Regions from separate parts of the Methylorubrum podarium genome, predicted to be linked through region 2. Evidence: riboswitches for the same ligand, from Rfam matches in the RefSeq annotation. Region 2 holds a riboswitch; each other region holds the start of a gene.
The links. A riboswitch is a leader RNA that binds a small molecule or an ion and turns the genes downstream of it on or off. The one in region 2 is predicted to bind cobalamin.

Region 1: linked by a shared signal. The riboswitch ahead of ABS772_RS10425 (CbtB domain-containing protein) and the one ahead of ABS772_RS19465 (TonB-dependent siderophore receptor) in region 2 are both predicted to bind cobalamin.
Region 3: linked by a shared signal. The riboswitch ahead of ABS772_RS08330 (TonB-dependent receptor) and the one ahead of ABS772_RS19465 (TonB-dependent siderophore receptor) in region 2 are both predicted to bind cobalamin.

What each region holds. Positions count from the first base shown of each region.
Region 1 is NZ_JBELQE010000060.1:21,146-24,568, reverse strand. It holds gene cobO (cob(I)yrinic acid a,c-diamide adenosyltransferase) at 1-48, opposite strand, end outside; gene cobU (bifunctional adenosylcobinamide kinase/adenosylcobinamide-phosphate guanylyltransferase) at 45-578, opposite strand; gene ABS772_RS10435 (MarR family winged helix-turn-helix transcriptional regulator) at 660-1,136, shown strand; gene ABS772_RS10430 (DUF1772 domain-containing protein) at 1,123-1,545, shown strand; cobalamin riboswitch at 1,602-1,802, shown strand; gene ABS772_RS10425 (CbtB domain-containing protein) at 1,846-2,025, shown strand; gene ABS772_RS10420 (CbtA family protein) at 2,058-2,822, shown strand; gene ABS772_RS10415 (DUF1636 domain-containing protein) at 2,815-3,246, shown strand; gene cobW (cobalamin biosynthesis protein CobW) at 3,243-3,423, shown strand, end outside.
Region 2 is NZ_JBELQE010000100.1:7,289-10,711, forward strand. It holds gene ABS772_RS19460 (DUF2778 domain-containing protein) at 1-528, opposite strand, end outside; cobalamin riboswitch at 883-1,091, shown strand; gene ABS772_RS19465 (TonB-dependent siderophore receptor) at 1,200-3,416, shown strand; gene ABS772_RS19470 (DUF1624 domain-containing protein) at 3,416-3,423, shown strand, end outside.
Region 3 is NZ_JBELQE010000050.1:72,504-75,926, reverse strand. It holds gene ABS772_RS08330 (TonB-dependent receptor) at 1-1,820, opposite strand, end outside; gene ABS772_RS08325 (hypothetical protein) at 1,819-1,947, shown strand; cobalamin riboswitch at 1,942-2,143, opposite strand; gene ABS772_RS08320 (hypothetical protein) at 2,690-3,166, shown strand; gene ABS772_RS08315 (hypothetical protein) at 3,285-3,423, shown strand, end outside.

The sequences.
Region 1 (3,423 bases), on a different contig from region 2:
CTTGCGCTTGGCCATTTTTTCGCGGTGGCGGCTGTCGTCGTCGCTCATGCGGGATTCTCTCGTGAGGGTTTGACCGTCAGCGGCAGGCCCGCGACGGTGAGCACGACCCGGTCGGCGTCGCGGGCGAGGCGCTGGTGCAGCCGCCCGGCCGCGTCGCGGAAGCGGCGGGCCAGCGCGTTGTCCGGCACGATGCCGAGGCCGACCTCGTTGGCCACCAGCACCAGCGGGCCCGGCGCCGCGGCGCAGGCCCGCGCCAGGGCCTCGGTGGCCGCGTCGAGATCGGCCTCCGCCAGCAGCAGGTTGGTGAGCCAGAGCGTGAGGCAATCGACCAGGACCGGCCCGGTCGAGGCGGCCACCGCCTCCGGCAGGGCCGTCGGCACGTCGAGGGTGCGCCACGCGTCCGAGCGCCGCGCCCGGTGCTCGTGGATGCGGGCGCGCATCTCGTCGTCCCAGGCCTGCGCCGTGGCGATGTAGAGCCAGGGCGCGGGGCAGACCTCGATCAGCCGCTCGGCATAGGCGCTCTTGCCCGAGCGCGCGCCGCCGAGCACCAGGGTCATCCGGGGAGCGGCCTGAAGCATCCGTCCCCTTTGCCCCAGGGGCCGCTCCGGCGTCAAAGGCCACATATTGACAACATGCTGTCTAATAGACAATATGTTGTCATGTCATCGACGAGGAACGAAGCCGCGGACGCCGCGACCGCCCTGGTGCTGGAGATTTTCCGGTCCGGCGGCGCGCTGCTGGCCGCCGGTGACCGTCTGGTCGGGGATCTCGGCCTCACCAGCGCCCGCTGGCAGGTGCTCGGCGCCGTCGCGCTCGCCGCGCAGCCCCTGCCGGTCGCCCGCATCGCCCGCGACATGGGCATGACGCGCCAGGGCGTGCAGCGGACGGTCAACGAACTGGCGACCGACGGCCTCGTCACCTTCGGCGACAACCCCCACCACCGCCGCGCCCGCCTCGTCCTCCTCACGCCCGCGGGCCGGGACGCCTACGCGGCGGCGGCGGCGCGGCAGGCCCCCTGGGCGGCGGCGCTCGCCCGCGATCTCGACCCCGCGGCGCTCGAGGCGGCCCGCGCCCTGGTGCGGACCATCGGCGAGCGCGCTTGCGAACTTCCGGGAGACCACGATGCTGATCGGTGAACTGGCCCTCGTCACGGCGGCGGCCTTTGCCGGCGCGGCGCTCTATGTCGGCTTCGTGGAGCATCCGGCCCGGCTGGTCCTCGATCCGGGCTGCCAGTTGCGGCAATGGCGCCCGAGCTATCGGCGGGCGACGCGGATGCAGGGCGGGCTGGCGCTGGCCGCCACCGCGCTCGGCCTGCTCGCCTGGGCGGGAACGGGCGATCCGCGATGGGGGCTCGGGGCGGCGCTCGCGCTGGCCAACTGGCCCTACACCCTGCTGGCGATCATGCCGACCAACCGCGCCCTGCTCGCCACCGCGGAGAGCGATCCCGCCGTGGCGCCGCTGATGCGGCGGTGGATCCGGCTGCACGCGGTCCGCAGCGGGCTCGGTCTGGCGGCGGTCGCGGCCTTCCTGTGGGCTCTGCGGTGATCGCGTCGTGATCCGTCAGTCGGTGCGCGGCACGTTGTGCGTCCGCCCGCATCAGGCTATGACCGCCCGGTGACGGTGCCCCGGCGACGGGGTGAAAAGGGAATGCGGTGAGAGGTTTTTGAAAAAACCTCGATTCCGCGGCTGCCCCCGCAACTGTGAGCGGCGAGCTCCTGCCACGAGCCACCGGGCGATCCGGGAAGGCGGCAGGCGCGACACCAGCCGCGAGCCAGGAGACCTGCCGTCCGACCGCGTTTTGTGTCCTCGAACGCCGCCGGTGGGGCGGCCGGAGCCCGTGACCCGATGACGACAGCGACCCTTCAGACCCAGGCCGCCACCCGCTCGGCTGAGGGCGCCCGCGCGCTCCTCGTCGCCGCCTTCCTCGGCCTCGGTCTCGTCTTCGTGGCGGGCTTCGCCCCGGCGACGGTGCTGCACAACGCGGCGCACGATTTCCGCCACGCGCAGAACTTCCCCTGCCACTGAGCGCGCGCGTTCCAGCGGCTTCAAGCGGTTCCATGATCACCCGATTGCTGTCGGCGGCCCTCGTCGCCGGCTTCCTCGCGTCCGTCGTCGCGACGGGCCTGCAGCTCGCGCTGACCTCCCCGCTGATCCTCCAGGCGGAGACCTACGAGGGCGAGGGCGCGCACGCCGCCCTCGCGCCGTCTTCCGATGCCCCCTTCGCCGCGCTGATCGTGCCGGCCCACGGGGGGAGCGGCCACGATCACGGCAAGGCCGATGCCACCTCCGACGAGTGGCAGCCCGCGCCGGGCCTGCAGCGCATGGCCTTCACCGGGCTCGCCACGCTGGTCGGCGGCGTCGGCTACGCACTGCTGCTCGCGGCGGTGATGCTGGCCTTGCGCCGCGAGCCGACGCCGCAGAGCGGTCTGACGGTCGGCATCGCCGGCTTCCTCGCGGTGGCGCTCGCCCCCGCCATCGGCCTGCCGCCGGAACTGCCGGGCATGGGCGCCGCGCCGCTCGTGCTGCGCCAGTCCTGGTGGCTGATGACGGTGGTGGCGACCGGGCTCGGCCTCTACCTGATCGCCGTGCGGCGGGTGCCGCTGACGATCCTGGGCGGCCTCGTCCTCATCGTCGCGCCGCATCTCGCCGGGGCGCCGCACGCGGTCGATACCGTTTCCTCGCAGGTGCCGCCGGCCACGGCCGCGCAGTTCGCCGCGCGCTCGCTCGCCATCGGCTTCGTGTTCTGGGCGGTGATCGGGCTCGCCTACGGTTGGGCCTGGGGGCTGTTCGGCCGCGCGGCGGGCGCCCGTGCCCATGCCTGACTCCCTGCCTGATTTCCGGCCTAACCCCGACACCGCAATCCTGTCGGTCTGCACCACCTGCCGCGCGGCGGGCGACCCGTCCGAGCCGCGCGCGGGGGCCAAGCTGCTGGCCGCGCTCCTCGCGGAGGCCGAGCGGGAACCGGTGCCGGGCCTGACGATCGCGGGCGCCGAGTGCCTCTCGGTCTGCAAGCGGCCCTGCACCGTGGCGGTGACCTCGCCCGACCGCTGGACCTACGTCTACGGCGATTTCGACGCGCTCGAAGACGCCGGCGCGTCCGCCCGCACCCTCCTGGCGGGCCTGCGCCGCTACCTCGACACGCCCGACGGCGTCGTGCCCTGGCGCGAGCGGCCGGAAGCCTTCCGCAAGGGCGTCGTCGCCCGCATCCCGCCGCTCAGGGCGGCCCGAGGGGACACCCCATCATGAGCCTCGTCGAGAAGATCCCCTGCACCATCGTCACCGGCTTCCTCGGAGCCGGCAAGACGACGCTGGTGCGCCACACCGTCGAGAACGCCCGCGGGCGCCGGCTCGCCATCATCGTCAACGAGTTCGGCGATCTCGGCTTCGACGGCTCGTTCCTCGCCGCCTGCGGCGTCGAGGGCT
Region 2 (3,423 bases):
GGTGGAGGCGCGTGCCGTGGCGATCCGGTTCGACGCGGCCCGGGCGGTCTGCGTCCGCGGCTCGAAGCGGAATTCCTCGGGGCGCCGCATCGGCAGCGGCACGGTGAGCGCGACGCGGGCCGTCGGCGCGGCCGGGCGCGGCGCGGCGGAGGGCGCGATGTCGACAGATTGATCCGCGGGGAGGGCGGCGAGCGTCACGGGCGGTTCCGGCGCGGTCGGAGCCCGGAAGGCGACGGCCTTCGGCGCCTGTCGGACGAAGCCGCTTCCGGCCGTGTCGAGGACGGGCGCGGGGTCGAGCATCCAGGCCAGGGCGCCGGGCGCGGCCGGCGCGGCGTCCGCCGGTTCGGCCTCGCCCGAGACCTGCGCGGTCTGTGCGGGCGAGGGCGCGGCGGTCTCCTGCGGTTGCAGCAGGCCGGCCAGGGCGAGGCCGCCGAGGGCGGTGAGCGCGAGCGCCGCGAGGGGCGGCCCGCGCCGACGGCGGACGACGGGCCGGGCGGAGCGACTCTGAACGAGCTCGGCGATGTCCATTCGGGCGGTACTCGACAACGCGGATCCCGCACGGCCTCTCACCGTCTTCCCGGCCTCTCTGTGCCAGAACGACGATCGAGATGGCTTCGCCGATTAGGGAATGATCAACCTTAAGCCTTTCCTCATTGAACGGGATCTTGGTTAATCTTGCCTAAATCGCAGCCACCTCCTGTCAAAAAGCTTTGCCGCTGAACGTCAGGTTCAGCCGTGGCGGACAGCCGGGATGACGGCCAACGCTGCCGCGTCGAGACCGAGCTCTCTCCGCCCGATGCCGCATCGTGCCCCGCGGGTCACAGGCTGTGTAACGTTGTTACATTCCGCGCCGCCGCGTGTTGACCCTTCGCCGCATCGCAGCGAAGGTACGCCTGCCAAGGTTCCCTTGGGCGGATGTCCGAGGGCTAAGAGGGAATTCGGTAAGCCGGTTCGCGCGACGCCGAAGCTGCCCCCGCAACTGTGAGCGGTGAGTTCCCGTCACCGATGGTCACTGGTGCCATGCACCGGGAAGGCCGCGACGGGGGCGCTGACCCGTGAGCCAGGAGACCTGCCTCGGCACGACGATGTCCCCCGGACGGGGTGTTCCGGCGGCGTGCCTGATCGGCGAGCGCGTTCCCCAGCGCGCGTCCGGCCCGGCATCCGCTCGGGCCCGCGTCCGAACAGCCAGAGCGCGCCCTGTGAGAGTTCGGACGAGCCTGTACGCCGTCATCGATGGAAGGCCGGCCCGGCGCCCGCGCTGGATGCTGGCCGCGCTGCTCTGCGCCGGCCTGCCCGGCGCGGAGGCGCGGGCACAGGATTCGGTCACCCTGGACGAGTTGGCGGTCGAGGGAGAGGGGCGCGGCCAGGGCAACGGCGTCGGCAACGGCGCACCGGACGGCCGGACGGCGGCGTCCGGCACGATCGGCCTGATCGGCCCGACGCCGGGCTACCGCGCCGACCGGGCGGTGAGTGCGACGCGGACCGACACGCCCCAGCGCGACGTGCCCCAGGTCGTCACCGTCGCGCCCCGGGAGGTCATCACCGATCTCGCGGCGACCCGTGTCGATCGCGTCTTCAACTACACGCCGGGCGTGGCGCAGCAGAACAATTTCGGCGGCCTCTCCGTCTTCAGCTACGCCATCCGCGGCGTCACCACCTCCGAGATCTACAAGAACGGCTTTCCGCTCAACCGCGGCACGCCGCCCCCGCCGGACACGCAGAACGTCGAGCGCATCGAGGTGCTGAAAGGCCCCGGCAGCGGCCTGTTCGGGCGCAGCGATCCCGGCGGCCTCGTCAACATCGTCACCAAGCAGCCCACGCGCGAGCGCTTCGTGGAGATGGGCGGGCTGTGGGGTTCGTTCGGACAGGTCCGCGGCACGGTCGATTCCGGCGGCGCGCTGAACGAGGAGGGCACGCTCCTCTACCGCTTCAACCTCGCCGCCGGCCGCCAGGGCAGTTTCCGCGATTTCGTGGACGGCGACCGGCTGCTGGTGGCCCCCGTCCTGAGCTGGCAGATCACGCCGGACACCCGGATCACCGTCGAGACCGAGTTCCTGCGCAACCGCATCGTGTTCGACCGCGGTGTCATCGCCCTCGACGGGCGGCTCGGGGTTCTTCCGATCTCGCGCTTCCTCGGCGAGCCGGGCCAGAGCACGTACCAGACCAGCAACACGATGCAGGTGCGGGTCGATCACCGCTTCAACGCCGACTGGCAGATGCGGCTCGCCACCCACTTCAACACCGGCACGCTGGAGGGCGAATCCGCCGAGATCCGTGCCATCGCCGCCGACAACCGCACCGTCTCGCGCGACCGGAACCTGCGCGACTACCGCTGGGACACGGCGATCGGCCAGGCGGAGGTGGTCGGGCGCTTCGACACCGCCGGCATCGGCCACACACTGCTGCTCGGCTTCGAGCGCGAGAGCACCGACAGCCGGGTCGTCTACAACCGCTCGAACTTCCGCACGAGCCCCTACGCCATCGACATCGACGATCCGCGCTACGGCCAGCCGCTGCCGCCGCTCACCATCCCGCGCAACAACCTGGAGCGGATCACCAACACCGCCCTCTACGCGCAGGACCAGATCGCCTTGAGCCCGGAATGGAAGGCGCTGGTCGGCGTGCGGTTCGACTTCTTCGAGCAGTCGTTCCGCGAGCGCATCCCGCGCTCCCAGGTCGATCAGACCTATTTCGCGGCGACCCCGCGGGCGGGCCTGGTCTACCAGCCGACGCCCGAACTCGCCCTCTTCGCCAATGTCGGCACCAGCTTCCGGCCGAATATCGGCCCCGACGCGGCGGCCGTGGCGCTCTCGGGACCGTTCGCGCCGGAGACCGGCATCGGCTACGAGGTCGGGACCAAGATCGACCTCTACGGGGGCGCCCTGGCGCTCACCGCCACCGCCTTCCGGGTCGATCGGGAGAACGTGCTGACGCCCGATCCCAACAACACGGCCTTCTCGCTCGCCGCCGGCGCGGTGAGGAGCGAAGGCTTCGAACTGACCGCCGCCGGCCAGATCACGCCGGAGATCAAGATCCTGGCGGGTTACGTCTACGCCGACGCTTTCGTGACCAAGGACAACGTGCTGCCGGTGGGCACGCCGCTCATCAACGTGCCGCGCCACTCCGGCAGCCTGCTCGCCGTGCACGAGGTGCAGGCCGGCCCGTGGAACGGGCTCGGGATCGGCGGCGGCGTGCGCGGCGTCGGCGAGCGGGCAGCGGACGCGGCCAACAGCTTCTCGCTGCCGGCCTATATCGCGGTCGATGCGCTCGCCTATTACCGCTACGAGAACTTCCGCTTCGGGCTGAACGTCGAGAACGTGTTCGACACCGAGTATTACGAGAGTTCGCTCAACCGCTTCCGGGTCTATCCCGGCTCGCCCCGGCGCGTCACCGGCACGCTGACGGTGCGGTTCTGATGATGGC
Region 3 (3,423 bases), on a different contig from region 2:
GCGGGCAGCCACGAGAGCGCGGCCTCCGCGCCGAGCGAGGATTGCTGGCCGACCTGCGTCGAAACCGTCGGCTGGCCCGGGACCGCCGAGATCAGGTTGTCCTTGACGATGCGGTAGCCGGCCAGCGTCCACTCGACGGTGCCGCCGAAGGCGAGCCCCTTGGCGCCGACCTCGACCTGGCGGCCGGTCGAGAGCTCGAACCCGGCCAGCGATTGCGAGAGGGTGATCAGGCTGTTCACCGGATCGGTCGCGGTGGCGTATTGCGCGTAGAGCGAGGTGTCCGGCGTCGGCTCGTAGAGCAGTGCGAAGCGGTATCCGAGGGCGCGGAACGAGCGCTCGAAGGTCGCGCCGCTGCGCAGGTCCTCGCGATAGAGCCGCGGTGCATCGAAGCGCACGCCGGTGAGGAACGACAGCCGGTCGGTCAGGAACAGCCGATCCTCGGCGAAGACCGAGGCTTGGCTCGTGCGCGTCGCGTAGGCCGGGCTCGCCCGGCCTCCGGGCGGGAAGAAGCCGGGGTCGTAGCCGTTGAGGGGCACGCTCGTCGGCGTCTCGGTGAAGGTGAAGTTGTTGGTGTGGCGGAAGCTGACGTGGTTCACGTCGAAGCCGGCCGAGAACGTGTTGGCGAAGCCGAACAGCGAATGGCGGAAGGTCGCGTCGAAGCGATTCCCGACCTGTTCCTGGCTGTGATAGATTTCGAGATAGTCGGAGCGATCGACCAAACCTGTCGCCGGATTGAAGCGATACTGCTCGACGTCGCGCCAGTGCCGGCGGCTCTGCAGGCGGTAGGCGGTGTTCCGCACGGTCACGTCCGCCGACGGCGTCCACTCGGTCCGGAGCTGCGTCCAGTTGTCGGTCCAGGCGATCTTCGAGTCGCGGACGTTGTAGTTGTTGAAGCGGATGGAATCGGGGACCCGCCCGTTCACTAGCGGCGTCCCCCAGTAGCGGGCGGGCTCTTGGTAGCCGAGATCGTGGCTGAGCGTGAAGGCGAGATCCGGATTCGCCTGGAGCGTCAGCGCGCCCGAGACCGCGAGGTTGCGGAAGTCGCCCTCCGGCGTGATCCAGCCGTCGGCGCGGTTGCCGCTGACGTTGAGGCGGTAGGCGAGCGATTCGCCGATCGGCCCGGTCGAATCGATTGCGGCGCGGGCGATGCCGTCCTCGCCGAGTCCGAAGCGGGCGACGTTGAGGGGCGTGAACAGCGGCTTCTTCGACACGACGTTCACGATGCCGCCGATGGCGCCGTCGCCGTAGAGGACGGAGGCCGGCCCGCGCAGCACCTCAATCCGCTCGACGTTCCAGGTATCGAACGGGAAGGTCACGGTGTTGGCGCCGACATAGAGCCGGGTGCCGTCGAACAGCGTCTGGATCGAGTTCTGGCCGGCGAAGCCGCGGGCGGTGAAGAAGCCGATCCCCGATCCCGGCGAGCCGAAGGCCGTGATGCCGGTGCCGTTCTGTGAGACCGCCTCCAGGACGCTGGTCTGCCCGCGCAGGCGGATGGTCTCGCCGGAGATGATGTCGAGGCTCGCCGGCGTTTCCAGCGGCGTGAGCCCGAGGCGGCTCGCCGAGCGCGACGGCGTGCGCAGGTTGAGCCCGACCGGTGAGGACTGCGTCAGGCTCGGGGTCCGCAGAGCCGCGGAATCCGTGCCGACGGCATCGGCGGGGGCGTTGGGCGGCAGGCCGAGCCCGGCACCGCCCTGCACGGCGATCTCATCGAGGCGCGTGAGCGGTTCTTGAGCCCGAGCCGGGTCGGACAGCGCGAGGGGGAGGGCGGTGGCGACGAGCAGGAGAGACCGGCCGCGGGCGCGGCGGTGAGAGGACGACATGATGGAGACGAAGCCTCGGGACGAACGGTGGCACGTCACCGCGACCGAGGCCGATCCGCCTCAGGCCATGGGCCTCAAGCGTCTCGACACCTGCTGGGACGCCCCGCCCGGCATGGCTCGCGTGTGACCACGGCTGACGGCAGGTCTCCTGGCTCGCGGGTCGTCGCCCTCCATCGTCTTCCCAGGCGAGGCATGCCCAGTGACGTGGTGATGGGGGGCTCTCCGCTCACAGTTGCGGGGACAGCCGCGGAATCGAGCTCGGAAAAGCCCTTCACCGCGTTCCCTTTTGATCCCTTGCGGGAACCGTCAACGGCCAAGCTACGGCTTCGGGGGCGCCGGGGTCAATGCGTCCGGCACCGATCGTTGTGCGCGAATGCCGCGGGGTCCACGATCCCGACCACGCTGCGGACGGCTTCGAGCGTTGACGGAAATAAAAAAGGCCGTCCCGAAGGACGGCCCGAAGTCTAGGGAGGAAACGCCCAAGAAGGGCTGCAGGGTCGCGACGCCATCGCGATCCGGCATGACCATTCTTTCTCACGTTGCACTGCACAATGCAATTGGCGGCGCGTCGGAACGGCCATGCATCCATCGCATATGTTGCCGCTTCGCGATCCGGCGGAGCCAAATCTCCGGCCACGAGTTCCGGTCGTGACGCGTTCCGGCCATCCGGATTTCGCTCCTGGATGTTGAGATGCCTCGCTGGATGTACGCTTTCCCCGTGCTGTTGCTGCTGATGGCGGCCGTCATCGTCTTCGCGTTCACGCGCACCGGTCCGACCGACAATCAGAACACGCACGCGCCGCAGAGCGGCCAGACGCGCTGACGCCGAGCGAACGACTTGTTTTGATCGCTTGCCTCGCTCCCGATCCTTGTCCGGCCTGCAAATTGCAAAGTCGATCGGCAGGATCGTTCGAGAGGGTGCTGTCATGCGGATCGGATGTGCAGTGTTGCTGACCGGGTTGCTGATCCCGTCCGCATCGTGGGCACTGGACGCGCCCGCGGACGTCGCCGCCTTCTTCGAGACGGCCCGGCACCATATCGGCGAGCGCGTCACGCTCGATCATTGTCACCTCGTCTACGCGACGGAGGAGGAGATCACCTGCGTCGGCCTGTTACCGGGGGAGGCGGCAGGCGATGCCCGGATGGCAGGCAAGCTCCTGATCCGCGTCGGCGCGGCGGAGATTTCGGGTCGCAAGCGCGCCCTGTCCCATTGCGCCGGAGGTGCCCTCAACGAGGTCTGCAAGGTGAGCGTTTCGGGCGAGGTCTTCGACGCCTCACGCTCCTTCGGACTGGACGAGGCGCGCCTGCTCGGACTGCGCGAGGCGGCGATCCGCTGGCCCGACTGACGGCAATGCCCATCGCCGAACAGCGAGCGCAGATATATGCATCGCGGGCGGCCCGCGACCGTGCGGGCACGTGAACCGTCGGGAGCCTACCGCGTTGGAACTCCTAGGGAGTTCACCGATGATCGCACGTCTCTTTTCCGCTGCGGCCCTCACGGCCGTCCTCGCCGCCCCCGCCTTCGCCCAGGCACCGGCTCAGACCGGCACCGGCGGCGATCCGGCATCCACCATCTACGCGCCGAACACCTCGGCCGTCGGAC